Regions from separate parts of the Kluyvera intermedia genome, predicted to be linked through region 2. Evidence: predicted binding sites of a transcription regulator. Region 2 holds the regulator's gene; each other region holds the start of a gene.

Region 1 (7,154 bases), 1.4 Mb from region 2:
TTATCTAGTACATTATCGGGTTTCATTCCCACAGCCCGGCCGATTATTTTTTTAGCGTCACAGGTGTCCGTAAACGTGACGGCTACACCAGTAATTTCCTCGATAAGATCCGGGCACAGATAGTTTTCTATCTCACGTTTGCGCGTAGCGAAAAATACCTTACCGGCCTCCTCTACTTCTTTTTTACGCTTCTGGATGGACAGAACCTGTGCAGGGTCTCCCCCAATATCGGAGTCCAGAAATACGCACCAGGGAAGCCCCAGATCTTTGGCCAGATTCAATGTAACCCAGTGTTTGACGCTACCACACCCTCCTATGAGGACTGGCACTATTTTCACGTCCTCCAGAGAGGCTGGCAGCGCACCTGACTGTTTTAATGAACTGGCCGCATGCCTCAGGAAAGTAACATCCGACTTTCCCTCTACCAGAACAATCCCCTGCGCCCTTTCCATACCGGTCTCTGGCAGCACCCCCAGGCTTTCAGTGGCTTCCTTCAGCACTGCGTCATCCGGCATTTTTACTACGGGTTCACCCGCCTCATTTCGGGTAACATAACGTACGCCTTCGACAGGGATTAATCCGGCCAGCGCCGGGACATGGGTGGTGACGATAATCTGACGGTGCGGCTGGCCTGCCAGTGCCAGTAACGCTTTCATCAGCATCATCTGATAGTTCGGATGCTGTGACGTTTCAGGCTCCTCTATGGCATAAATCACATTTCTGGGCGTCCCCGCGACATTCTTTTCAGCCTCAGCCCGAAAAAAATTCAACAGGATAAGCCTCCTTATCCCGCTGCCGCGCTTATTGATGGGGATGCCATTTTCCCCGTCCAGGGTGAAATTGAAGGTCCACTTGGGTTTCTCCTTAAATCGTGGAGTCAGTTCACTGGCGAGTTCGGGGGCCATTTCACGTAATTTATCCAGCGTTCTCTGTGCGACATCCAGGACGCTGTCCTGAATCTCATTTTCCAGCGCTGTAATTTTGTCCTGCAGCGCAGCCTGAGCGTCTTTTACGGCCTGCTGTAAGGGGTTTTTAGCTTCGGAATCCCCGTCGCTGCTTTCCCTGTCGGCTTTGAAAATCGCATACGTGGGCAGCAAATCGAGGATCTTACCCCATAATGATTTTGTGTCGGTTCCGAACTCTTTATCGACATCCAGCATAATTTCCGAACAGGTATAGGGGGCTGCGGCTTCCCTGATGGCCTGACGCCATAACGATGCAGTGCGTTTATCCGCCACATTTTTTTCAACTTCTTTTCCCACCGCCTTGAGCTCAGAAATTTTCATGCCCAGTAAATTTCTCAGGGGCTCCTCATCCGGGTGGATGCAGCGGATGCAGGTCTGCTCCGGTTTTCCTGAGGTCGTTGCTTTAAACGTTTTGACGATTTCAAAATTGCCGTCCTCATTCAGCAGATGTTCTGAGGCGAGCGTGGTCTGCACCCTGTCGTCGATCATGATAAAATCGGGCAGGTCATCAAATTCACAGGCTATTTCAAAACGGCCGTCCCCTTCTCTTAGGCTGAAACAGTTCATGTCATTCTTGTCAGCCTTCATTCCTTCGGTAATGACTCCAACTTATTGATAGTGTTTTATGTTCAGATAATGCCCGATGACTTTGTCATGCAGCTCCACCGATTTTGAGAACGACAGCGACTTCCGTCCCAGCCGTGCCAGGTGCTGCCTCAGATTCAGGTTATGCCGCTCAATTCGCTGCGTATATCGCTTGCTGATTACGTGCAGCTTTCCCTTCAGGCGGGATTCATACAGCGGCCAGCCATCCGTCATCCATATCACCACGTCAAAGGGTGACAGCAGGCTCATAAGACGCCCCAGCGTCGCCATAGTGCGTTCACCGAATACGTGCGCAACAACCGTCTTCCGGAGCCTGTCATACGCGTAAAACAGCCAGCGCTGGCGCGATTTAGCCCCGACGTATCCCCACTGTTCGTCCATTTCCGCGCAGACGATGACGTCACTGCCCGGCTGTATGCGCGAGGTTACCGACTGCGGCCTGAGTTTTTTAAATGGCGGAAAATCGTGTTGAGGCCAACGCCCATAATGCGGGCGGTTGCCCGGCATCCAACGCCATTCATGGCCATATCAATGATTTTCTGGTGCGTACCGGGTTGAGAAGCGGTGTAAGTGAACTGCAGTTGCCATGTTTTACGGCAGTGAGAGCAGAGATAGCGCTGATGTCCGGCAGTGCTTTTGCCGTTACGCACCACCCCGTCAGTAGCTGAACAGGAGGGACAGCTGATAGAAACAGAAGCCACTGGAGCACCTCAAAAACACCATCATACACTAAATCAGTAAGTTGGCAGCATCACCCCCCTCACCATAGGATGTTGAAAATGTAGATGATTTGCTATTTGTTGGGTAAGCCGGAGAGGAAAGAGTGGGAATTGTTCCCGGATATCAATCACCGAGTCATTAAACTCAGCCAGATAGAAAAAGTTACTTTCGACAGAAGAAAGGAGATGATGGTTTCGAAACGTCTTAAGGCCAAAGACTATCGAACGGTTTCCACGGGATTTAACGTCCTGAGCTCTAAGCCAGGGCTGATAACTTTGGCCATAGCCCACTCCTATGCCGTCACCTAGCGCATTTTCATAATCCAAATAGGATTTGAGACGCCTACCCCTAGCCATGATCGTACCCTAAAAACGACATTGATACGTACCTATATGTGCATTTTATAGTCTCCAACCCTATAACCACACATTCAGTAAGTATACAACATTAGCGTCGTTTTTTGAGAATGGTTACAACTTTAGTGCTTTGTGTACAACTTTATTGTCCTCGGACATCAGCCAGCGCCTGCGCACACGCCCAGGCGCTCGACCACGCCCACTGGAAGTTATAGCCGCCCAGCCAGCCGGTGACGTCCATCACTTCGCCAATAAAGAACAGCCCCGGCACTTTCTTCGCTTCCATGGTGCGCGACGACAGTTCATTGGTATCTACACCGCCCAACGTCACTTCCGCCGTACGATAGCCTTCGGTGCCGTTTGGCTGGACGCGCCAGTTAATCAGCGTTTCAACCAGCGCCTGCTGATCGCGTGCGTTGAGCTGCTTCAGAGTGACGTCAGGAACCTGCCCAAGCTGTTGCAGACATTCAACCAGTCGTTTTGGCAGCTGCATCGCCAGCGTGTTTTTCAGGCTTTGATTTGGGTGCTCAGCGCGTTGAGTGTCGAGGAACGCCGCCAGATCGATATCAGGTAAGAGATTGATGCTGACGAATTCGCCCGCTTGCCAGAAGCTCGAAATTTGCAACACTGCCGGGCCGGAAAGGCCACGATGGGTGAAAAGCAGACTCTCGCGGAAGACGGTGCCGTCTTCGGCGGTAATCACCGACGGTACGGAAACCCCAGACAGCACCTGGAACTGTTCCAGCATCGGTTTGTGTAAGGTAAAGGGCACCAGACCGGCGCGCGTTGGCAGAACGTTGAGTCCGAACTGTTCCGCGACTTTATAGCCTAAAGGCGAGGCACCCAGTCCCGGCATCGACAGGCCACCGCTGGCGATCACCAGCTTATCTGCCGAAACGACATCGCCGTTAAGTTGCAGGGTGTAACCTGCATCATCACGGGTAACGCTGAGGATTTCGCTACGCAGGCGAGTGGTGACGTTACCTTTCTCGCACTCGGCCACCAGCATCGTCACTATCTGCTCGGCAGAATCATCACAGAACAGCTGGCCCAAGGTTTTTTCATGCCAGGCAATGCCGTGTTTGCCGACCATGTCGATAAAGTCCCACTGGGTATAACGCGCCAGCGCAGATTTGCAAAAATGCGGGTTTTGGCTGAGATAAGCCGCAGGCTCGACATAAAGATTAGTGAAATTGCAGCGACCACCACCGGACATCAGGATTTTACGCCCCGGTTTTTTACCGTTGTCCAGCAGCAAAACGCGGCGGCCTGCCTGCCCAGCCATGGCTGCACAAAACATTCCTGCCGCTCCGGCACCCACTACAATGGCATCAAACCTTTCCACGCACTATCCTCAACATAGGTATTGTCGGGAAGTGTAAATTTTTCACGGATGTCATACCAGTGAAATATCCACAAAGCCGACTTATCTGATTGATACAAGGGAAATAATTATTTGCAGCCACTGACAGCTTGCAGATAAATATCAAAAAAAATAGAGATTTCACTTTGCCCGCGCAGCCAATGTCCCTGATAATGCCGCGCGTTCATGACCTCAAAATGGCGTAACGTCCTATGTTACATTTGTTCGCTGGCCTGGATTTACATACCGGGCTGTTATTAGTTCTGGCACTTGTGTTTGTTCTCTTCTATGAAGCCATTAACGGTTTCCATGATACGGCTAACGCGGTTGCCACAGTGATTTATACTCGTGCCATGCGCTCGCAGCTTGCGGTTGCAATGGCAGCAATCTTTAACTTCCTCGGCGTTCTGTTGGGCGGTCTGAGTGTAGCCTATGCGATTGTGCATATGTTACCGACGGATCTTCTGCTCAATATGGGCTCCGCACACGGCCTTGCCATGGTCTTCTCCATGCTGTTGGCTGCGATTATCTGGAACCTCGGCACCTGGTACTTCGGTCTGCCTGCGTCCAGTTCCCACACGCTGATTGGCGCTATCATCGGGATTGGTTTAACCAATGCGCTGATGACCGGCACCTCTGTGGTTGAAGCGCTCAATATCCCGAAAGTGATTAATATTTTCGGTTCATTGATCATTTCACCAATCGTGGGTCTGGTTGTGGCTGGTGGCCTGATTTTCCTGCTGCGTCGTTACTGGAGCGGAACCAAAAAACGCGCCCGTATCCACCTGACTCCTGCTGAACGTGAAAAGAAAGACGGTAAGAAAAAACCGCCATTCTGGACCCGTATTGCTCTGATCATCTCGGCGATTGGCGTGGCATTCTCCCACGGCGCAAACGACGGTCAGAAAGGCATTGGTCTGGTAATGCTGGTGTTGATTGGCGTCGCCCCGGCAGGTTTCGTGGTCAATATGAACGCCTCCGGTTACGAAATCACCCGTACCCGCGATGCGGTCAACAACGTTGAAATCTTCTTCCAACAGCGCCCTGAGCTGCTGCTGAAAGTCGCAAACAACGCTGAGAAATTGACGCCAGAAGCATTGGCCGCGGTTGAGTTCCACTGTCATCCGACGAATACCCTCAACGCGCTCGATCGCACCAAAGCGATGCTGGCTAATATCGAAAGCTACGATAAGCTCTCGGTAGAACAGCGCGGTCAGCTGCGTCGCATCATGCTGTGCATCTCTGATACCACGGATAAAGTGGCGAAGATGCCGGAAGTGAATGCCGACGACCAGCGCCTGCTGAAAAAGCTGAAAACCGACATGCTGAGCACCATTGAGTACGCTCCAGTGTGGATTATCATGGCCGTCGCGTTGGCGTTAGGCTGCGGTACGATGATCGGCTGGCGTCGTGTAGCGACCACTATCGGTGAGAAAATCGGTAAGAAAGGTATGACCTACGCACAGGGCATGGCGGCGCAGATGACATCTGCGGTGTCCATCGGTCTGGCAAGTTATACCGGGATGCCGGTCTCAACAACCCACGTACTGTCGTCCTCTGTGGCAGGTACCATGGTGGTTGACGGCGGTGGGCTGCAAAGAAAGACCGTGACCAACATTCTGATGGCCTGGGTCTTCACGCTGCCTGCGTCGATTATTCTGTCTGGTGTACTGTACTGGTTGTCTCTGAAGCTTATCTAAGCGTCAGACACAAAGAAGAAACGGGTCAGGAAACTGGCCCGTTTTTTTTTGCTTAGTGCCAAATCATCAGGCCAATCAAGCTAATAAATACCAGCCCGCAAAGGGAGCTGGTCAAAATAAATTGCCGACGCAGCCGCTCGCAACGACGGATAAATTCGTCGTCATGATGATCGCGATAACGCTGGCCGTAAATGTACCAGACCAGGCGTACCTGCTTGCCAGGTTGGCCGTGGGAGGTAAAGAAACCACTGCCATCAACGTACTGATAAAGCAAGGGATCGCAACCACGTAGTACAACCAATAATGCACGTAACGATGAGAAGTAACGTGCCATATTCACAACACAAACGATACACAGGGCCCAAAACAGCGCAATCGTGCTGATCATAACGCCTCCCCGGCGACCAATTCCCAAAGACCTCTCCAGGAACATCCCGCTTACCATACCCAATAACCGCTCAATGAAAGAGTGCGATACCGATCACGTTTAATTATTCGACCGGCTTATCTAATAGTGTAGGAGATCAGTTAAATTTTTTACCACAAGGTTAATCGTTATCAATACGTAACACGGAAAAATTTGTTTAACTAATTGGCGAACCGGATGCATTGACGGCGCCTAAAGGCCAAGATAAGGTAGAAATATCTACTACAATTAGGTCTTTAAGGGCAAACCCCGCGCATGTGGCACGCAGGACGCGGGCAAGGGACAGCGCATGGGCTGTCTGGTCCAACAGTCATCGACAACTTTATGGAAGGAGTAACACTATGGCTTACAAACATATTCTTATCGCGGTCGACCTTTCACCAGAGAGCAAAGTGCTGGTTGAAAAAGCGGTATCAATGGCTCGTCCCTACAATGCGAAAGTCTCACTGATTCATGTCGATGTGAACTATTCAGACCTCTACACCGGTCTTATCGACGTCAATCTGGGCGATATGCAAAAACGTATCTCTGAAGAGACTCACCACGCGCTGAGCGAACTGTCTACCGGCGCAGGCTACCCTATCACCGAAACCCTGAGTGGTAGCGGCGACCTGGGTCAGGTGCTGGTTGATGCCATCAAGAAATACGATATGGATCTGGTGGTTTGTGGTCACCATCAGGACTTCTGGAGCAAGCTGATGTCGTCTGCTCGCCAGCTGATCAATACCGTTCACGTCGATATGCTGATTGTTCCGCTACGCGACGAAGAAGACGAATAACCTTTTTCCTTGCTGACCAACGCCCGCATATGCGGGCGTTTTTGTTTCTTCCCGCCACACCCCACTCCTCTCAAAGAATATAAATCCAAAAAATTAACACAATGTTAGATTGATCAACCAATTCAACCGCTTTATAGCCATATAATAATCCGTCAACTTATAAAATAATCACATCATTGCGCACCACAGGACTTTTTCAGCGCGTTTTGGCATACGCGTTCATACTTTTCCGGACAGG
Region 2 (7,154 bases):
GCCTTCACATCGCTCAACTGCTGCTTTTTGTCTTTATACACCTGACGAAGCTGAGTGAGATCGGTCGTCAGTTTTTCCAGTTGCTGCTGGCGCACAAGCCCGGCATCGATAAGCTGCTGGCGGCGCGTTTGCAGCGGCATAAACTGTGGATACAGGCGGCTAAGCTGCTGACGCAGAGGGCGCGTCGCGGCATGCTGGGCAACGTGCTCGGCTACTTCATCCTGGGTCAACGTTAAGGTGGATGGCGGCAATTGGGCCAACTGTTGTTCCCGTTCGCGTAGCCGTTGCTCATGAGTTTGTAGCTGCGCGCGATCCCGCGCCTGCTGGGCGAAGGCACCGCGCCAGCCGGTCAGTTCACCGTGCCAGCGCTGAATGTTGTCATGATCTTGCAACCACTGCTGTAACTCACTGTGCGTGCGCTGTAACGTTGCGCTCTGGCGCTCTGCGGTGTAACGGATCCGGTCGCGCAGGTGGCTAGCATCATGTAAGCGAGTATTCACTTGCTCTATAAGCTGGTGAGTTTTTGCCACGGTGGCAGCTTGTTCCTGCATCTGCGTCCAGCGTGGACGCAGTGCCTCAGCGGGCTGTGCGCGCTGTAGAACGGCTAGCTGAGGCTGTGCCGCCTCAAGGGCGTGCTGAGTTTCAGTCAGCGCCTGCTGATTTTTTTGCGCATCCTGGGTCAACTCAGCCTGGCGCGCCAGCCACTGTTGATGTTGTGTCGCGACAATCTGCTGCTGCTGCCACTGTTTTTCTTCGCAAGTAAGCGCCTGCAAACTCTGTTGTAGCGTCTGTTGCTGCTCTTCGCTTAACAGCACCACGCCGCTGGCCTGCGCCTGAAGCTTGTCTAACTCCCCGCGCGCCTGTTTATGTTTTTCAAAGACTTGTGCGGAAATTTGTCCGTAAATTTCGGTACCGGTGAGCTCTTCAAGCAGTTCGGCGCGCTCTTTCGGTTTGGCATTGAGGAAGGCGGCGAACTGGCCTTGTGACAGCAACATTGAGCGGGTAAAGCGGCCATAATCCAGCCCGCTCAAAGAGGCGGTCATCTCTAGCTTATCTTTGACTTTATCGGCCAGAATTTGCCCATCGGCACAACGCGCCAGCTCAACGCGCGGCGCTTGCAGATTGCCGTCCGGCTGGTTGCGTGCGCGGTTTTGGCTCCAGAAAGCGCGGTAGGCAACGCCCTGAACTTCGAACTCAACCTCTGCCAGACATTCGGCGGTGTCGCGGGTCATCAGATCGTTTTGTGATTGCGAAACCGTGTTGAGGCGCGGCGTCTCGTGGTAGAGCGCCAGACAGATGGCGTCGAGCAGTGTGGTTTTCCCGGCACCTGTTGGGCCGGTGATGGCAAACAGACCATTGCTGACGAACGGCTCTTGGGTGAAATCGATTTTCCACTCACCTTTGAGTGAGTTGAGGTTTTTCAGGCGCAGGCTGAGAATTTTCATAGCTGTTCCTCCTCGCCAAGACCGTGGAGCGTTTCATTGAACAGCGTTTGCAACCGCTGTTGTTGCGGTTCCTCCAGTGTTTCCAGCGCCAGTCGGCGGTGGAAAACTTCTTCGACGCTCAGTTCGCTCAGGGTTTCACGCTCCTGGTTTGCCAGAATACGCTGCCGCTGTTCGCGGCTGCGACGCACCAGAAGCACCTCTACCGGCAGGTCATCGGTGATGGTCTGGATTTTGCGCTGAATATCGTGAAGGTATTCGTCGCTGGTGATTTCAATATCAATCCATGTTGCCGGTTCGGCTTCGGCATCACGCCATTCGGCTAACTGGGCGCTGATACTGTCAAAATCACCTTTGATTACCGCCAGCGGTTGGGTAACCGGGACGGTGAGCGGCGTGACCTCAGCCAGTTTGCCGTCGCTGAAGTTCACAAGGTTAACGCTTTTGCTTTTGCCGGTTTCATCAAAACTCAGGGAGATAGGCGAGCCGCTGTAGCGAATATGCTCGCTGCCACCAATTTTCTGCGCCCGGTGAATATGTCCCAGCGCAATATAGTCGGCAGGTGGGAAGTTTTGTGCCGGAAAAGCATCCAGTGTGCCAATATAAATGTCGCGTACCGCATCGCTTTTGCTGGCGCCGACGGTTGTCAGATGGCCGCTGGCAATAATCGGCAGCGTGCGGTCATCACGCAGTTCGCAGGCTTGCTGATACTGCTGCTGATAATAATCAGTGATGCTTTCCAGCACCTGGCGTTGTTTTTCCTGACCGGAAAGTCCCGCCTGGCTGGTGATAATGTCGCGCGGACGCAAGAACGGAACCGGGCAAAATACTGCGCCAGGCGTGCCGTCGCGCAGATTTAAGATAAAGGGCGCATGACCGGCGCTGGCAATCACCGTGGTGTTAAGGAACGATAGGATATCCCGGGATTCATTCAGCGTGGCGACGGAATCATGGTTACCCGCCAGTACCACCAGATGACAGCCCGTTTGCTGGAGATCGACCACAAATCGGTTATACAGCTCGCGCGCGTAGCTCGGCGGCGAACCGGTATCGAAGATATCACCGGCGACAATAATGGCGTCAACCTGCTCCGATTTTGCGGTGTTAAGCAGCCATTGCAGGAAGGCTTGATGTTCTGCGGCGCGGCTTTTGCTGTAAAAGTTCTGGCCAAGGTGCCAGTCCGATGTGTGGATAATGCGCATAGCGGTTCCGTGGAAAGTGACGTAAAGTTGAGTATAAACATTCACCTACGGGTTGGTCGATGAGTGTCTATGTGCTGTGTCATAAACGGTGAAGGGCTATCATCTCACGGTCATGTTTATCATAAAACTGTCATAAATCTGACGCATAATGACGCCGTATATAATACTGATGTCTAAAAACAGGGCAAATAATGGCAAGACGTATTCTGGTCGTTGAAGATGAAGCACCTATCCGTGAGATGGTTTGTTTCGTTCTGGAGCAAAACGGTTTTCAGCCGGTGGAAGCAGAAGATTACGACAGCGCTGTCAACAAACTCAATGAACCCTGGCCCGATCTGATTCTGCTTGACTGGATGTTACCGGGCGGTTCTGGGCTGCAATTTATAAAGCATATCAAACGCGAGGCTCTGACCCGAGATATTCCCGTTGTGATGCTGACCGCTCGCGGCGAAGAAGAAGATCGCGTGCGAGGCCTCGAAACCGGTGCTGATGATTACATCACCAAACCCTTCTCACCCAAAGAGCTAGTTGCGCGCATCAAAGCCGTTATGCGCCGTATTTCACCGATGGCGGTGGAAGAGGTGATTGAGATGCAGGGGTTGAGCCTTGACCCAACCTCTCACCGGGTCATGACCGGTGAAAACCCATTGGATATGGGGCCAACTGAATTTAAACTGCTGCACTTCTTTATGACACACCCGGAGCGTGTCTACAGCCGTGAACAGCTGCTGAACCACGTTTGGGGAACTAACGTCTATGTTGAAGACAGGACTGTTGATGTGCATATTCGTCGCCTGCGCAAGGCGCTGGAACACAGTGGTCATGACCGCATGGTGCAAACTGTTCGCGGCACGGGTTATCGTTTTTCCACCCGTTTCTAATTGTTGACTGGAGTGTGACTCGTGCTGGAACGGCTGTCATGGAAAAGGCTGGTCCTGGAGCTGCTGTTATGCTGCTTCCCGGCCGTGGTACTGGGACTGGTATTCGGTTATCTGCCGTGGTTTTTACTGGCGGCAGTGACCGGGCTGCTTATCTGGCATTTCTGGAATTTACTGCGATTGTCCTGGTGGCTGTGGGTTGACAGAAGTATGACCCCTCCGCCGGGGCGCGGTAGCTGGGAGCCTTTATTATATGGGCTCAACCAGATGCAGTTGCGTAATAAGAAACGTCGCCGTGAGCTGGGTAATCTGATCAAGCGTTTTCGCAGCGGCGCAGAATCTTTACCCGATGCAGTGGTGCTGACCACTGAAGAAGGCGCGATTTTCTGGTGTAATGGCCTGGCCCAACAGTTGCTGGGTCTTCGCTGGCCCGACGATAGCGGGCAAAATATCTTAAACCTGCTGCGTTATCCTGAATTTACCCAACATCTTAAAAAGCGTGAATTCCATAAGCCGTTGCACCTGGTGCTCAATAGCGGCCGCCATCTGGAAATTCGTATTATGCCCTACACCGACCGTCAGTTGCTGATGGTGGCGCGCGACGTTACCCAAATGCATCAACTGGAAGGTGCACGGCGTAATTTCTTTGCGAACGTAAGCCATGAGTTGCGTACACCGCTGACGGTGCTGCAAGGCTATCTTGAGATGATGCAGGAGCAGCCGCTGGAAGGCTCGGTGCGTGAGAAAGCGTTGCATACCATGCGTGAGCAAACTCAGCGAATGGAAGGGCTGGTCAGGCAATTGCTGACGTTGTCGAAAATTGAGGCATCCCCCGTGCTGGCGCTCAATGAGAAAATTGACGTGCCGATGATGCTGCGGGTGGTGGAGCGTGAAGCGCAGACCCTAAGCCATTATCAGCATCAGTTCCATTTCGACATTGATGAGTCGCTAAAAGTGCTGGGCAATGAGGATCAACTGCGCAGCGCGATGTCGAATCTGGTGTATAACGCCGTTAACCATACCCCTGAAGGGACGCTGATTACCGTGCGCTGGCAGCATGCACCGCACGGCGCGCTGTTTAGCGTGTCTGATAATGGGCCGGGAATTTCGCCGGAACATTTGCCGAGGCTGACCGAGAGTTTCTATCGTGTCGATAAAGCGCGTTCGCGGCAAACCGGCGGCAGTGGGTTAGGGCTGGCGATTGTGAAACATGCGGTGAGTCATCACGACAGTCGGCTGGATATCACCAGTGAGTTGGGTAAAGGTTCATGCTTTAGCTTCCTGCTGCCGGAACGTTTAATTGCCAAAAATGACGCGTGATCCCACGCTTGTCAGCTTAACTTTCCACAGACCAGCCTCGGCTGGTCTGTTTGCTTTGCAGTCAATGAAACGTCGCCTGATTAACGAACGTCTGGTTGTTTTTTGTTCGCATGATTAGCCGGATGTTTTTCTTAAATCCAGTTTAAAAGTCTGCCTGTAAATTCACTATCAATATAATCATCTGGTTTTGCGATCCCGTGTTGCTTTAAAACGTTATAAGCGTTTAAATTGCCCACCTGGCAGTCACAAATAGACTGTTAATTCGCGGTAAATCAAAAAACTATTCTTCTTTACATCGCGAAGGGAGCATATCCCGCTAAGTTTGTCGTTGGTTTCCTCTGCATCATTCCACAGGCGCTGGCGCGATAAATTTTCGTTTTACAACACCACATCCACAGGCTGTAGTTACATATGACCCATCAATTGAAATCGCGTGACATCATCGCTCTGGGCTTTATGACCTTTGCGTTGTTTGTTGGCGCAGGCAACATCATTTTTCCTCCTATGGTTGGCTTGCAGGCAGGCCCTCACGTTTGGACCGCGGCCTTTGGCTTTCTGATTACCGCTGTTGGTCTCCCGGTGCTGACCGTGATAGCTCTGGCGAAAGTGGGTGGCGGCGTCGATAGCCTCAGCACGCCAATTGGTAAAGTGGCGGGCGTTTTGCTGGCGACCGTGTGTTATCTCGCTGTCGGCCCGCTGTTTGCCACACCGCGTACCGCGACTGTCTCATTTGAAATCGGTATTGCGCCGCTGACCGGTAGCGGCGAACTGCCGCTGTTTATCTACAGCATTATCTATTTTGCGCTGGTGATTCTGGTTTCGCTGTATCCGGGTAAATTGCTGGATACCGTGGGTAACTTCCTGGCACCGTTGAAAATCCTCGCGCTGATTATTCTCTCTGTTGCCGCAGTGATCTGGCCTGCCGGCCCTATCAGCAATGCGCTGGATGCTTATGAAACCGCTGCGTTCTCAAACGGTTTCGTTAACGGCTATCTGACCATGGATACGTTGGGCGCGATGGTCTTCGGTATTGTTATCGTTAACGCTGCACGTTCTCGTGGCGTAACGGAAGCACGTCTGCTGACCCGCTACACGATTTGGGCTGGTCTGATGGCGGGTGTCGGCCTGACGCTGCTGTACCTGGCGCTGTTCCGTCTGGGTTCTGATAGCGCGACGCTGGTCGACCAAAACGCGAACGGTGCAGCTATTCTGCATGCTTACGTTCAGCACACCTTCGGTGGTGCGGGTAGCTTCATGCTGGCGGCGCTGATCTTCATTGCTTGTCTGGTCACCGCGGTTGGCTTGACCTGCGCATGTGCGGAGTTCTTTGCTCAGTACCTGCCGTTCTCCTATCGCACGCTGGTCTTTATCCTCGGTCTGTTCTCGATGGCGGTATCGAATCTGGGGCTGAGCCACCTGATTCAAATCTCTATTCCGGTGCTGACGGCCATCTATCCGCCGTGTATCGCACTTGTAGTACTCAGTTTTACCCGCAATTGGTGGCATAATTCCGGCCGCGTGATTGCACCACCGATGTTTATCAGTCTGGTTTTTGGTATCCTTGACGCTATCAAAGCCTCTGCTTTCGCTGACGTATTACCGGGTTGGACTGCCCGTTTACCGATGGCGGAGCAAGGTCTGGCATGGTTGATGCCAACAATCGTGATGGCGATTCTGGCTGTAATCTGGGATCGCATGGCAGGACGCCAGGTAACATCAAGCGCGCATTAATCTGCACGGCGCTTTAACGGTGTTTAACCACGGGACGTGATGTTCCGTGGTTTTTTATTTTGGGTACTTTAGCCTAAGTTGTTCGCGCGGCTTTTATGGGCAGCGCGGGGATGATGGGTCTGACATGGCACTGGAAACGATGGAAAACAACAAGCTGAAGCGCGGGCTAAGCGCCCGACACATCCGCTTTATGGCCCTCGGGTCGGCAATTGGTACGGGGCTATTTTATGGTTCCGCCGACGCAATCAAAATGGCAGGGCCAAGCGTGCTGCTGGCCTATATTATCGGTGGCGTGGCCGCTTATATTATTATGCGAGCGCTGGGCGAAATGTCCGTGCATAACCCGTCCGCCAGCTCTTTTTCTCGCTACGCGCAGGAAAACCTCGGGCCGCTGGCGGGCTACATCACCGGCTGGACTTACTGTTTTGAGATCCTGATCGTCGCCATTGCTGATGTCACAGCATTCGGTATCTATATGGGCATCTGGTTCCCGACGGTACCGCACTGGATATGGGTACTCAGCGTGGTGCTGATTATCTGCGCCGTCAACCTGATGAGCGTCAAGGTATTTGGCGAGCTGG
Region 3 (7,154 bases), 1.1 Mb from region 2:
GTGCTATCCGATCCAAGCGGCTACGGCCGAATCACCCGCGAAAACGGCAAAGTGACCGGCATCGTCGAGCATAAAGATGCCACCGATGAACAGCGTCTGATCCCGGAAATAAACACCGGCATCCTGATTGCTAACGGCGCGGATTTGAAACGCTGGCTGGCGAAACTGAACAACAACAACGCGCAGGGTGAGTTCTATATCACCGATATTATCGCAATGGCCTATCAGGAAGGGCGCGAGGTTGTCGCCGTTCATCCGGCACGTATCAGCGAAACCGACGGTGTGAATAACCGCCTTCAACTTGCCCGTCTTGAGCGTATTTACCAGTCAGAGCAGGCTGAAAAACTGCTGCTGGCAGGCGTGATGCTGCGTGACCCGGCGCGTTTTGATCTGCGCGGCACGCTGTCTCACGGGCGCGATATCGAAATTGATACTAACGTTATCCTTGAGGGCAACGTGGTACTGGGTCATCGCGTTAAAATCGGCGCCGGCTGCGTGATTAAAAACGCCACCATTGGCGACGACTGTGAAATCAGCCCGTACAGCGTAGTGGAAGATGCCCACCTGGAAGCCGCCTGCACCATTGGGCCGTTCGCTCGACTTCGCCCTGGCGCGGAGCTGCTGGAAGGTGCGCATGTCGGTAACTTTGTCGAAATGAAAAAAGCGCGCTTGGGTAAAGGCTCAAAAGCTGGTCATCTGACCTACCTGGGCGATGCGGAAATTGGCGATAACGTCAATATCGGCGCAGGAACCATCACCTGCAACTATGACGGCGCAAACAAGTTTAAAACCATTATTGGCGATGACGTCTTTGTTGGCTCAGACTCCCAGCTGGTGGCCCCGGTCACCATCGGAAAAGGTGTCACCATTGCCGCAGGTACGACGGTTACTCGTGATGTTGCTGATAATGAACTGGTGATCAGCCGCGTACCACAGGTACACAAACAAGGTTGGCAGCGTCCGGTGAAGATTAAGAAGTAGGCCTGATAAGGTGTAACCGCCATCAGGCAAACAAAGGGCGAGGCGATAACATAATCTCCCGCCCAAAATGCAGTACCTATAAAAATAACCCCACTCTCTACAAGGCTCGGGGCGCCCGGTAACGGGCAACAGGTTGACCGACAACGCGTAAAAATCGGAACTAAAAACTATGTGTGGAATTGTTGGCGCAGTCGCGCAACGTGATGTAGCTGAAATCCTTCTCGAAGGCCTTCGTCGTCTGGAATACCGTGGCTATGACTCTGCGGGTTTGGCGGTCGTGGATGCACAAGGTCATATGACTCGCCTGCGTCGCCTGGGTAAGGTCCAGATGCTGTCTAATGCAGCGGCTGAACACCCACTGCCAGGCGGCACGGGTATTGCTCACACTCGCTGGGCAACCCACGGCGAACCTTCGGAAACCAATGCACATCCGCATGTTTCTGACTACATTGCTGTGGTGCATAACGGCATCATTGAAAACCACGAACCGTTGCGCGAAATGCTGCAGGCTCGCGGCTACGTGTTTGTTTCAGCGACCGACACCGAAGTGATTGCTCACCTCGTTCACTGGGAACTGGAGCAGGGCGGTACCCTGCGCGAAGCCGTTCTCCGTGCGATCCCGCAACTGCGTGGCGCGTACGGCACGGTGATTATGGATTCTCGCGACCCGAGCACCTTATTGGCTGCTCGTTCCGGTAGCCCGCTGGTTATCGGTCTTGGGATGGGTGAGAACTTTATCGCTTCTGACCAGTTAGCGCTGCTGCCGGTGACTCGTCGTTTTATCTTCCTTGAAGAGGGGGATATTGCGGAAATCACTCGCCGTACGGTCGAGATCTTCGATAAGACCGGCGCGGAAGTGAAGCGTCAGGAGATCGAATCAAACCTGCAATATGATGCGGGCGATAAAGGTATCTATCGCCACTACATGCAAAAAGAGATCTACGAGCAGCCAAACGCGATTAAAAACACCTTAAGCGGGCGTATCAGCCACGGTGAAGTGGATTTAAGCGAGCTGGGGCCACAGGCTGACACATTGCTCTCTCAGGTTGAACATATTCAAATCATCGCCTGTGGTACCTCCTATAACTCCGGAATGGTCGCACGCTATTGGTTTGAGTCGCTGGCCGGCGTGCCGTGCGATGTTGAGATTGCCTCGGAATTCCGTTACCGCAAATCAGCGGTGCGTCCTAACAGCCTTGTGATCACGCTGTCTCAGTCCGGTGAAACGGCCGATACTCTGGCAGGACTGCGCCTGGCGAAAGAGCTGGGCTACCTGGGCTCACTGGCTGTATGCAACGTGGCGGGTTCATCGCTGGTTCGTGAATCTGATCTGGCTATTATGACCAAAGCAGGCGCGGAAATTGGCGTTGCTTCAACCAAAGCGTTCACCACTCAGTTGACCGTTTTGCTGCTGCTGGTGGCGAAAATGGCGCGGCTTAAAGGCGCTGATGCTGCGGTTGAGCATGAAATCATACATGCGCTTCAGGCGCTGCCAAGCCGCATAGAACAGGTTCTGTCTGAAGACAAACGCATTGAAGCGCTGGCGGAAGATTTCTCCGATAAGCATCACGCGCTGTTCTTAGGTCGTGGCGATCAGTATCCAATCGCTCTTGAAGGGGCGCTGAAGCTTAAAGAGATCTCCTACATCCACGCTGAAGCCTACGCGGCAGGCGAGCTGAAACACGGCCCGCTGGCGCTGATTGATGCGGATATGCCGGTTATTGTGGTGGCACCGAACAACGAGCTACTGGAAAAACTGAAATCCAACATTGAAGAAGTTCGCGCGCGCGGCGGTGAGTTGTATGTGTTTGCCGATAGAGATGCGGCCTTCACCAACAGCGATAACATGCACATTATCGAGATGCCGCATGTGGAAGAGGTGATTGCGCCTATCTTCTACACCGTACCGCTTCAGTTGCTCTCCTACCATGTGGCGCTGATCAAAGGCACTGATGTTGACCAGCCACGTAATCTGGCGAAGTCGGTCACGGTAGAATAATCGCCATTACTTATCTCATCATCCGGTTATGTCTCAGGCATAGCCGGATTTTTTTTACCTGCTATAACTGTCATAAAGTGCGACGATTTCGTTGTCATGAAAAGAAAATTATTCTGAAATCATACTGTAAATTATTTTTCTAATTTATTGATTTATATATATTTAATAATATCTTTTTTTACGGGGTTTTCGTTGTCATTAAACTGTCATAAACCTTACATATAACTGTCACCTGATTGTCCTACTTTGCTCCTCGTAAACACAAAACAACACTTTACGAATTCTTGCAGGAGACATTATGAAAGTTATGCGTACCACTGTCGCAACTGTTGTCGCCGCGACCTTATCTATGAGCGCTTTCGCCGCAAACGCAGCAGCAAGCCTGACGGGCGCAGGTGCAACCTTCCCCGCGCCGGTGTATGCCAAATGGGCTGATACCTATAACAAAGAAACTGGCAATAAAGTTAACTACCAGGGTATTGGCTCCTCAGGCGGCGTAAAACAAATCACCGCGAACACCGTTGATTTCGGCGCATCCGATGCTCCGCTGTCTGACGAGAAGCTCTCTCAGGAAGGCCTGTTCCAGTTCCCTACCGTGATCGGTGGTGTTGTGCTGGCCGTTAACATCCCTGGCCTGAAATCAGGCGAGCTGGTGCTGGACGGTAAAACGCTGGGTGATATCTACCTTGGCAAAATTAAGAAGTGGGATGATGCCGCAATCACCAAACTGAACCCAGGCGTTAAGCTGCCTTCTCAGAACATCGCCGTGGTGCGTCGTGCTGATGGTTCCGGTACTTCCTTCGTCTTCACCAGCTACCTGGCGAAAGTGAACGAAGAGTGGAAATCTAAAATTGGCGCAGGCTCTACCGTAAACTGGCCAACCGGTCTGGGCGGTAAAGGTAACGACGGTATTGCCGCGTTCGTACAGCGTCTGCCAGGCTCTATCGGTTACGTTGAATATGCTTACGCTAAGCAGAATAACCTGGCTTACACCAAGTTGATTTCTGCCGACGGTAAAGCGATTAGCCCGACCGAAGAGAACTTCGCCAACGCTGCAAAAGGCGCTGACTGGAGCAAATCCTTCGCTCAGGACTTGACCAACCAGAAAGGTGAGGGCGCATGGCCAATTACCTCCACCACCTTCATTCTGGTACACAAAGATCAGAAGAAACCTGAGCAAGGCGCTGAAGTGCTGAAGTTCTTTGACTGGGCTTACAAAAACGGTGGCAAACAGGCTAATGACCTGGATTATGCTACCTTGCCAGACAGCGTGGTTGAGCAGGTTCGTGCTGCATGGAAGACCAACGTGAAAGATAGCAGCGGTAAAGCGCTGTACTGATTACGGCCGCCCGGCGGTGACGCCGGGCATCTGTAAACGTCGTCGCAGATTTTAAATAGAAGAGTAATTTATGGCTGCAACCAAGCCTGCTTTTAACCCACCGGGTAAAAAGGGTGACATGATATTCAGCGCGCTGGTAAGACTGGCTGCGCTGATTGTGCTATTGATGTTGGGCGGGATTATCGTCTCTCTTATCATCTCTTCCTGGCCTAGTATGGAGAAGTTCGGCTTCGCCTTCCTGTGGACCAAAGAGTGGGACGCGCCTAATGACATCTACGGTGCGCTAGTACCGATTTATGGCACCATTGTGACCTCCGTTATCGCCTTGCTGATCGCCGTTCCGGTGAGTTTCGGCATCGCACTCTTCCTGACTGAACTGGCACCCAACTGGCTTAAACGCCCGCTCGGTATTGCGATAGAACTGCTGGCGGCTATCCCCAGTATTGTTTACGGCATGTGGGGCCTGTTTATCTTTGCGCCGCTGTTTGCGACCTACTTCCAGGAGCCGGTGGGCAATATTCTTTCTAACGTCCCGTTTGTCGGCGCACTGTTCTCCGGCCCGGCGTTTGGTATCGGTATTCTGGCGGCTGGGGTTATCCTCGCCATCATGATCATCCCGTACATTTCTGCCGTCATGCGTGACGTATTTGAACAAACGCCGGTCATGATGAAAGAGTCGGCTTATGGCATTGGCTGCACCACCTGGGAAGTGATCTGGCGTATCGTCCTGCCGTTCACCAAAAACGGTGTGATTGGCGGCGTGATGCTGGGTCTGGGTCGTGCGCTGGGTGAAACCATGGCGGTGACCTTTATCATCGGTAACACCTACCAGCTCGACAGCGTCTCGCTGTACATGCCGGGCAACAGTATTACCTCCGCGCTGGCGAATGAATTTGCGGAAGCAGAATCTGGCCTGCACGTTGCTGCGTTGATGGAACTGGGTCTGATCTTGTTTGCCATTACCTTTATCGTCCTGGCAGCATCGAAGTTCATGATTATGCGCCTCGCGAAAAATGAAGGGGCACGCTCATGACAACGCTGGAAATGCAAAATACCGCCGCACTGGCTGAATCCCGCCGCAAAATGCAGGCGCGTCGCCGCATGAAGAATCGCATCGCGCTGACGCTTTCGATGGCGACGATGATCTTCGGTTTGTTCTGGCTGGTGTGGATCTTAATGGCCACCATTACCCGTGGTATCGACGGGATGTCGCTGGCGCTGTTTACTGAGATGACACCACCGCCGAATACGGCGGGTGGCGGTCTGGCAAACGCCCTCGCGGGTAGCGGCCTGCTGATTCTGTGGTCAACCGTCATCGGGACGCCACTGGGCATCATGGCGGGCATTTATCTGGCCGAATACGGACGTAAATCCTGGCTGGCTGAAGTGATCCGCTTTATTAACGACATTCTGCTTTCTGCACCGTCTATCGTCGTGGGCCTGTTCGTCTACACCATCGTGGTGGCGCAGATGCAGCACTTCTCCGGTTGGGCTGGCGTGATTGCGCTGGCGCTGTTGCAGGTGCCTATCGTGATTCGTACCACCGAGAACATGCTGAAACTGGTGCCGGATAGCCTGCGTGAAGCGGCTTATGCGCTGGGTACACCGAAGTGGCGGATGATCTCTGCGATTACGCTAAAAGCATCTATCTCCGGGATTATGACCGGTATTCTGCTGGCTATTGCGCGTATTGCCGGTGAAACAGCACCGCTGCTGTTTACCGCGCTCTCCAACCAGTTCTGGAGCACCGACATGATGCAGCCTATCGCCAACTTGCCGGTCACCATCTTTAAATTTGCAATGAGCCCATTTGCAGAGTGGCAGCAACTGGCCTGGGCCGGGGTGCTGATTATCACGCTGTGCGTATTGCTGCTGAACATTCTGGCGCGCGTTGTTTTCGCGAAGAAGAAACACGGTTAATGAAATTGCCGGATGGCGGCGTAAACGCCTTATCCGGCCTACAAATTGACATATATGTAGGCCTGATAAGCTGCGCGCCATCAGGCAGATGAGGAAGAGATTGAAATGAGTATGGTTGATACTGCTCCGGGTAAGATTCAGGTTCGTGATTTGAACTTCTACTACGGCAAATTCCATGCCCTGAAGAACATCAACCTGGATATCGCGAAAAACCAGGTCACCGCGTTTATCGGCCCATCGGGCTGCGGTAAATCCACGCTGCTGCGTACCTTCAACAAAATGTTTGAACTGTACCCGGAACAGCGTGCGGAAGGCGAAATTCTGCTGGATGGCGACAATATTCTCACCAATACCCAGGATATCGCGCTGCTGCGTGCCAAAGTGGGGATGGTGTTCCAGAAGCCAACGCCGTTCCCGATGTCCATTTATGACAACATCGCTTTTGGCGTGCGTTTGTTTGAAAAACTGTCCCGCACCGATATGGACGAGCGCGTACAGTGGGCGTTGACCAAAGCCGCATTATGGAATGAAACCAAGGATAAACTACACCAGAGCGGATACTCTCTGTCTGGTGGTCAACAGCAGCGTCTGTGTATTGCTCGCGGTATCGCGATCCGTCCGGATGTCCTGCTGCTGGATGAGCCGTGTTCAGCGCTAGACCCAATCTCCACCGGGCGTATCGAAGAGCTGATTACCGAGCTGAAAGAGGATTACACCGTGGTTATCGTGACCCACAACATGCAGCAGGCTGCGCGTTGCTCCGACCACACGGCGTTCATGTACCTGGGCGAGTTGATTGAGTTCAGCAACACGGACGATCTGTTCACCAAGCCTGCGAAGAAACAAACAGAAGATTACATCACCGGCCGTTACGGTTGATTCAGGAGCGCGTTATGGACAGTCTGAACCTTAATA
Region 4 (7,154 bases), 1.5 Mb from region 2:
AAGGATAAACGCAATATTGCTTCTCTGAATTACGCTCAGCGTCTGAAAGAGAACGATGAAGACGATGCAACGCGTTTGGCGCGGATTAACGATCGCTACAAGCGTGAAGGCAAAGCGCCGCTGAAGAAAATCGACGATCTGCCGAAGGACTATAAAGAACCGGATCCTTATCTCGATGAGACGGTTAAAATCGCCGTTGATCTGGCGCGGATTGAAAAAGCCAATCCCGTAGAACAACCTGCGGCGAGTCAATAATCCTCAACAGGCACAAGCAATTGTGCCTGTTTTTTTTATCTCTCTCATATTCTCGTCAACAACTATGCTACAAAATGTAAAGTTGTGTCTTTCTCGTGACTTAGCCTAACGTGATCGTTGAAAATTGCCGTATTGCCCCTACGATATGGGTAATCGCATAGTGCGTTTTGTTAAAAAGAGGTTAAAAGTAAATTATGATGCGAATCGCGCTCTTCCTGATGACCAACCTGGCAGTGATGGTTGTGTTCGGGCTGGTGCTCAGCCTGACAGGAGTTCAGTCGAGCAGCATGACGGGTCTACTGATCATGGCGCTGCTATTTGGTTTTGGCGGTTCTATTGTTTCGTTGATGATGTCGAAGTGGATGGCGTTGAAGTCGGTAGGCGGTGAGGTTATTGAACAACCGCGTAACGAGCAGGAACGTTGGTTAATGACGACCGTTGCACGTCAGGCGCAGCAGGTCGGTATCGCTATGCCGCAGGTAGCGCTTTATCACGCGCCGGATATTAACGCTTTTGCCACCGGCGCTCGCCGTGACGCTTCACTGGTTGCGGTAAGCACCGGTCTGTTGCAGAACATGAGCCGTGACGAAGCGGAAGCGGTTATTGCGCATGAGATTAGCCACATCGCCAACGGTGATATGGTCACCATGACGCTTATCCAGGGCATCGTGAACACCTTCGTTATCTTTATCTCGCGCGTTATTGCGCAGATTGCTGCCGGTTTCCTCGGCGGCAACCGTGATGAAGGTGAGGAAGGGGGCAACGGTAACCCACTGATCTATTTTGCCGTTTCCATGGTACTGGAACTGGTGTTTGGTATTCTGGCGAGCATTATTACCATGTGGTTCTCGCGCTACCGTGAATTCCATGCTGATGCGGGTTCCGCGAAACTGGTAGGACGTGAAAAGATGATTGCCGCATTGCAACGTCTGAAAACCAGTTACGAGCCGCAGGAAGCTAGCAGCATGATGGCGTTTTGCATTAACGGTAAGTCGAAGTCACTGAGCGAAATGTTCATGACCCACCCGCCGTTGGACAAACGTATCGAAGCGCTGCGTAGCGGCGAATACATGAAGTAAAACTAAGCGCCTCAACTGAGGCGCTTTTCAATTTGGCCCTAACTTTGTGCCCGAGGTTGGGTAATACGTAAACCACTAAACAGAGTTGCAACGACCGCCAGTGTCCCCGCGAGGAGCAGAGAAACGTGGGTACCGCCATTGCCAAAAGCATTGAACATCAGCGCGACCAACGCAGCACCGGTACTCTGACCCAATAGACGAGCTGTCCCCAGCATCCCACTCGCGCCACCACTACGGTTGCGTGGAGCAGAGGCAATAATCGTGTGGTTGTTTGGCGACTGGAATAGACCAAAGCCTGCCCCGCACAACAGCATACGCCAGATAATATCGATATCAGTGGGTGATGCGGGCAGCATCGCCATCGCAAATAACCCGCAGGCCATCACGCCCATTCCCAGTGCGCCTAGCAAGCCCGCATGTACGCGCTCAATCAAATAACCTGCCAGCGGAGCCATCACCATTGTCGCCAGTGGCCATGGCGTTAACAGCAGTCCGGTTTCCACCTCGCTACGCCCAACAATACTTTGCAAGAAGAAGGGTAATGAGACCATCGCCAGCATCTGGGCGCAAAATGAACATATAGACGTGCAAATAGAGAGTGAAAAAAGTGGGATGCGCAGCAAGTCAACCGGCAGTAGTGGGACAGGAAGACGCAATTGACGGCGTACGAAGAAGAAGCCTATCACCAGTAATGCGACCACTTCAGCAACCACCAGCGTAATGGACTGGCCCTGAGCAAAGCCGCTTAATGCGGTAATCAGCAGGCCAAAGGTTAGCGCATTCATCACCGCGCTTGGCAGGTCGAAACGTTGAGTTTGACTGCGGGTCCCGTTCGACGGCAAGAATCTTACGGCCAGCAGCCAGGCGATAATTCCCAGCGGTACGTTTATCAGGAAAAGCCATTGCCAGGAGGCCAGAGACAGTATCGCGGCGGCAATCGTCGGCCCGGCAGCCGAGGAAACGGCGACCACGAAGGAGTTAATTCCCATCCCGCGCCCGAGCTGACGCTGCGGGTAAATCAGACGAATAAGAGCCGTATTCACACTCATCAACGCTGCGCCGCCAAAGCCTTGCGCAATGCGCGCGAGCGTCAGCATCTCCAGTGAATGCGAGAAGGCACATAACAGAGAGGTTAGGGTAAAGACCACCAGACCGGCTTTATAGATCCGGTGGTAGCCAATCATATCGCCAAGAAAGGAGAGCGAAAGCAGGGAGATGACAATCGCTATCTGGTAGGCGTTGACTATCCAGATCGAGGCCGCAGGTGATGCATTCAGGTCTGTGGCAATCGTGGGTAATGCCACGTTTGCAATGGCGCCGTCGAGTACGGCCATGGTAATACCAATAACAATGGTCAGAATGGCGCCATACCGCTGGGGGACCGGCAAGCCATCAATCAGGGGTCTAGTCATGAGGGGAAACTTGTTTTTATGGAAATTATTTACCAGAAAATGATTCTAGCATTGATTAATCCATTGAATGTCGCAGATTTGTAACCAGGTCACAGAAGTTTCATTGCTACAAAGGGATTGCGAAATTATAATAAAAACCGGTTCTAATATTTATAAAACAGTTGCGATGAGGTGATAAATGTCAGCAGCGGATTTGGACAAGCAGCCAGATTCTGTCTCTTCGGTACTAAAGGTTTTTGGTATCCTGCAGGCACTTGGCGAAGAACGCGAAATCGGTATTACTGAACTTTCGCAGCGCGTCATGATGTCGAAAAGCACCGTTTATCGCTTTTTGCAGACCATGAAATCGTTGGGGTATGTTGCCCAGGAAGGGGAGTCCGAAAAGTATTCGCTCACGCTGAAACTGTTTGAGTTGGGTGCTCGCGCATTACAGAACGTCGATTTGATTCGTAGCGCAGATATCCAGATGCGTGAATTGTCTCGTTTAACCAAAGAGACCGTTCATCTGGGTGCACTGGATGAAGACAGTATTGTCTACATCCACAAGATCGATTCTATGTATAACTTGCGTATGTACTCCCGTGTGGGACGTCGTAACCCGTTGTACAGTACGGCAATTGGTAAAGTGCTTCTCGCCTGGCGTGAGACTGACGAAGTGCGTCAGATTCTCGAAGGCGTTGAATACAAGGTGAGCACTGACCGTACCATTGCTAATACTGATGAGCTGATCACCGTGCTTGAGCAGGTGCGTAAGCAGGGTTATGGCGAAGACAACGAAGAGCAGGAAGAAGGGCTGCGCTGTATCGGTGTTCCGGTATTTGACCGCTTTGGCGTGGTTATCGCAGGATTGAGTATTTCCTTCCCAACTCTGCGCTTCTCAGAAGAGCGTCTGCATGAGTATGTGGCGATGCTGCACACGGCTGCCCGTAAAATTTCAGAGCAAATGGGTTATAACGATTATCCATTCTGAATCTGAGACAAAATGCCCGGTTTTGCCGGGCATTTTTTTGTCCATTTTTAGCCTTCGTCGACAACGCTTACGCTTTTACGCAGCAGTGGGCAGCTTGGGCGGCCAACAACACCGTTGTCACCGTGAAGGTAAAAAGCCGTGCTAAACCCTTGTGCTGTGAGATATTTACATTGTAGTCCCAGACCACCTGCGGTTTTCTGACTTCCCGCCAGCACGCCATAACCACTCATCAGCACCCCGATGGCAACAATCGCCAGAAAAATGACGGTTCGGACAAATAGGCGCATAAGAATTCCTCTTCTATTATTTTCTTCATAGATAATACGATACTTCGTTAACGGATTGACACAAGCCTATGATTCCTAAAAGCGCGAGATGCCGTTACAGTTAGCCGCGGTTTAAGGTTAGCATGCTAACCTGATTGAATCTGAGTAAGAATTCATGCGGAGAGTGGAGTGAAAAAGTTTCGGTGGGTATTATTGATACTCGTAATTGCTGCCTGCCTGCTGCTGTGGACCCAGATGATCAACGTTATGTGCGATCAGGATGTTCAGTTCTTCAGCGGTGTGTGCAGCATTAACAGGTTTATACCCTGGTAAAACATTTTTGCCGGTAGCGATTTCCTTCCGTAATGTGAGTGGTAGAATAGATCGTTCCTTTTGAGGTGGTAAAATGAGTGATCTAGTAAGTTCTGGGGCATTAAATCTGGCGTCATTGGCGTTATCCTTCCTGTTGCTGTTAGTCGGTCTGGTGTTGTGGTTCTTTGTGAATCGCGCCAGTTCTCGTGCTAACGAGCAAATCGAACTCCTTGAATCGTTACTCGATCAGCAAAAGCGCCAGAATGCGCTGCTGCGTCGACTGTGCGAGGCAAATGAGCCCGAGAAAAAAGAAGAAGTGGTGCCAAAGGCAGAAGATGTAAAAGAAGACAATGAAGATGATTTTATTCGCCTGGTCGCGGAGCGATAGTCTCTTCAACGAATGACACCGTGCAGCCTGTGATGGGCTGCCGGAAAGTGAGTAAAGCACCATTTCAGGGCAAATCGCCCATTCTCCTCTGAACGTTCGTTTCATCGACGCATGTCTGTCGTGACACTTCCTGAATCTCACTTTTATTGCCGCTTGTTTAGGCCGATGGCCGCCTCAACCAGTATGTTATTGTTATCAGTGCGTCATTCATAGTCGCTATTTCCGCTACAGGATATATTATCCTTCGTATTAATATAGTAGCGGCGCTTAATTAATCACCGAATTTGTTGCGCATAATCTGTGTGAAATGAGCGAAACGTTTTTATTGCCTTATGATGAGGCAATGTCATGAAAGTTTCATTATTTTGGTGCAGCCTTACAGGCGTTATTAAACGTACATTCTGTGATTGATTACCGAACACCTGTAAAGCACTTATAACCGGCCCGCCAAATGCAGGCCAAAAAGTTATAGTGGAAATAGCACTAAGGATATAAAAAAATGTTGGGTAATCTGCTTCACTCGGCGCGCAGAGGTAAAGCTGCATCATGTTAAAAAAGTCTTACGATACCGTAAGCTAGGTCACATTTGAGCCTGGGGTGCAGTGTATCGATAAAGCGTTAAAGGGGCGGCTAATGCATACTCTGGCAAATGATTTGTTGGGATTTGTGCGGCGGATCGAGACACGTTTAAAAATGGCTTGCCATTAATTACGTAGTATGTGATAACACGTTTTGGGTTAAACGAGGTACAGTTCTGTTTATGTATGGCATTATCAGTAAAGAAGTCCTGAGTAAAAACGTTGACGTTGAATACCGCTTCTCTGCCGAACCTTTAATTAGTGCCGCATGCAGTCATGTCTCAGTTTTATCTATATGAAAACGCCTGCGGGCGCAGAAAACACTCTAAGGAATTTTGCAAATGGCAAAGATTAAAGGTCAGGTTAAGTGGTTCAACGAGTCTAAAGGTTTTGGCTTCATTACTCCTGCTGACGGCAGCAAAGATGTATTCGTACATTTCTCTGCAATCCAGGGTAACGGCTTCAAAACTCTGGCTGAAGGCCAGAACGTTGAGTTCGAAATTCAGGACGGCCAGAAAGGCCCAGCGGCTGTTAACGTAACCGCTATCTGATTCGACAATCACTGATCTTGCGGCGCGAGAGCGCATCATCATCAGACATAAAGCCTCGCGAATGCGGGGCTTTCTCATTTTAACTTCTGCCACTTTTACCCTCGCTTCGCCTTTCTCCCTTGCCTGAATAGCGGTACACTTTCGCCCTTTGATATCATGCCGGAGTCGTTATGTCCTACAGTTGTCCGCTCTGCCACGCGCCACTTACGCGCAGCGGCAATAGTTACCTTTGCCCACAGCGTCATCAGTTTGACCAGGCGAAGGAGGGCTACGTCAATCTCCTGCCTGTACAGCACAAACGCTCCCGAGACCCAGGCGACAGCGCCGAAATGATGCAAGCGCGTCGTGCGTTCCTCGATGCTGGGCACTATCAGCCGCTTCGCGATGCCGTCAGTGAGAAGCTACGCGCCATACATCCCGAACATCTATTAGATATTGGTTGTGGAGAAGGGTATTACACCCATGCCTTTGCCGCTGATGCGAAGGAAACGTGGGGGCTTGATGTCTCAAAGACGGCCGTTCGCTACGGGGCTAAGCGCTATCCGCAGGTCAACTTCTGTGTGGCATCCAGCCAGCGTCTGCCGTTTGATGACAACAGTATGGATGTGGTTGTACGCATTTATGCGCCCTGCAACCCTCTTGAGCTTAAACGTGTGGTTAAGCCCGGCGGCTGGGTCATTACGGTGACGCCGGGCCCGCGGCATCTCATGGAAATGAAAGGGTTGATTTATAGTGAGATACAGCTCCATGCGCCACATTCAGAAGTTATCGAGGGCTTTAGCTTAATCAGCCATGATGCATTGGCCTATCCGATGCAACTGACCGGAGAGGAAGCAACAACCCTATTGCAGATGACGCCGTTTGCGTGGAGAGCTAAACCGGAAGTGTGGGAGACGTTGAAGCGGGAAACGCAGTTTGACTGCCAGACGGATTTTGCGATCCATGCCTGGCAGCGCGAGGCAGATTAACCTAGAAAGTGCGCGTAGAGGATTTGCGCGCCAATGGCGATTAACACAATCCCGCCCAGAATTTCGGCTCGTTTGCCCAGCAGCGGGCCGATAAAACGTCCCACCATGATACCCAGTGTCGACATCATAAACGTGGCGCAGCCGATGGCAAACGCGGTGGTGAGGATGTTGACTTGCAGGAATGCCAGACCAACGCCGACGGCCATTGCATCAAGGCTTGTTGCGATAGCGGTGGTCACCAGCAGCCAGAAGCCGTGACGACGCGGCGCTTCGGTTTCTCCTTCATCGCAACCCCCACGGACCCCCTCAAGTACCATTCGTCCACCGAGGAAGACCAACAGCACAAAAGCAACCCAGTGACTCCAGGCCATGACA

The links. Region 2 encodes PhoB, which activates phosphate uptake and scavenging genes when phosphate is short. Its sites were predicted from a motif close to CTGTCATAAAACTGNCNNAT; they were not measured.
Region 1: pitA (inorganic phosphate transporter PitA) is a predicted target of PhoB. The motif match lies at 4,041-4,060, and genes of this name have one in related genera.
Region 3: pstS (phosphate ABC transporter substrate-binding protein PstS) is a predicted target of PhoB. The motif match lies at 3,184-3,203, and genes of this name have one in related genera.
Region 4: kdgR (DNA-binding transcriptional regulator KdgR) is a predicted target of PhoB. The motif match lies at 2,814-2,833, and genes of this name have one in related genera.

What each region holds. Positions count from the first base shown of each region.
Region 1 covers NZ_CP139986.1:317,359-324,512, reverse strand. The annotation lists gene U0026_RS01480 (ATP-dependent nuclease) at 1-1,553, opposite strand, end outside; one part of gene U0026_RS01475 (IS1-like element IS1B family transposase) at 1,575-2,023, opposite strand; one part of gene U0026_RS01475 (IS1-like element IS1B family transposase) at 2,023-2,272, opposite strand; partial or broken gene U0026_RS01470 (TnsA endonuclease N-terminal domain-containing protein) at 2,324-2,647, opposite strand; gene U0026_RS01465 (BaiN/RdsA family NAD(P)/FAD-dependent oxidoreductase) at 2,790-3,992, opposite strand; gene pitA (inorganic phosphate transporter PitA) at 4,223-5,710, shown strand; gene uspB (universal stress protein UspB) at 5,763-6,098, opposite strand; gene uspA (universal stress protein UspA) at 6,479-6,916, shown strand.
Region 2 covers NZ_CP139986.1:3,615,178-3,622,331, reverse strand. The annotation lists gene sbcC (exonuclease subunit SbcC) at 1-1,445, opposite strand, end outside; gene sbcD (exonuclease subunit SbcD) at 1,442-2,644, opposite strand; gene phoB (phosphate response regulator transcription factor PhoB) at 2,836-3,525, shown strand; gene phoR (phosphate regulon sensor histidine kinase PhoR) at 3,547-4,842, shown strand; gene brnQ (branched-chain amino acid transporter carrier protein BrnQ) at 5,254-6,573, shown strand; gene proY (proline-specific permease ProY) at 6,713-7,154, shown strand, end outside.
Region 3 covers NZ_CP139986.1:4,714,124-4,721,277, forward strand. The annotation lists gene glmU (bifunctional UDP-N-acetylglucosamine diphosphorylase/glucosamine-1-phosphate N-acetyltransferase GlmU) at 1-981, shown strand, start outside; gene glmS (glutamine--fructose-6-phosphate transaminase (isomerizing)) at 1,151-2,980, shown strand; gene pstS (phosphate ABC transporter substrate-binding protein PstS) at 3,279-4,319, shown strand; gene pstC (phosphate ABC transporter permease PstC) at 4,390-5,352, shown strand; gene pstA (phosphate ABC transporter permease PstA) at 5,349-6,239, shown strand; partial or broken gene U0026_RS22820 (hypothetical protein) at 6,247-6,327, opposite strand; gene pstB (phosphate ABC transporter ATP-binding protein PstB) at 6,345-7,118, shown strand; gene phoU (phosphate signaling complex protein PhoU) at 7,133-7,154, shown strand, end outside.
Region 4 covers NZ_CP139986.1:2,096,606-2,103,759, forward strand. The annotation lists gene prc (carboxy terminal-processing peptidase) at 1-255, shown strand, start outside; gene htpX (protease HtpX) at 450-1,334, shown strand; gene U0026_RS10190 (MFS transporter) at 1,373-2,746, opposite strand; gene kdgR (DNA-binding transcriptional regulator KdgR) at 2,925-3,716, shown strand; gene U0026_RS10200 (YobH family protein) at 3,764-4,003, opposite strand; gene mgrB (PhoP/PhoQ regulatory lipoprotein MgrB) at 4,172-4,315, shown strand; gene U0026_RS10210 (YebO family protein) at 4,389-4,682, shown strand; gene U0026_RS10215 (DUF2627 domain-containing protein) at 5,443-5,559, shown strand; gene cspE (transcription antiterminator/RNA stability regulator CspE) at 5,602-5,811, shown strand; gene rlmA (23S rRNA (guanine(745)-N(1))-methyltransferase) at 5,982-6,779, shown strand; gene mntP (manganese efflux pump MntP) at 6,776-7,154, opposite strand, start outside.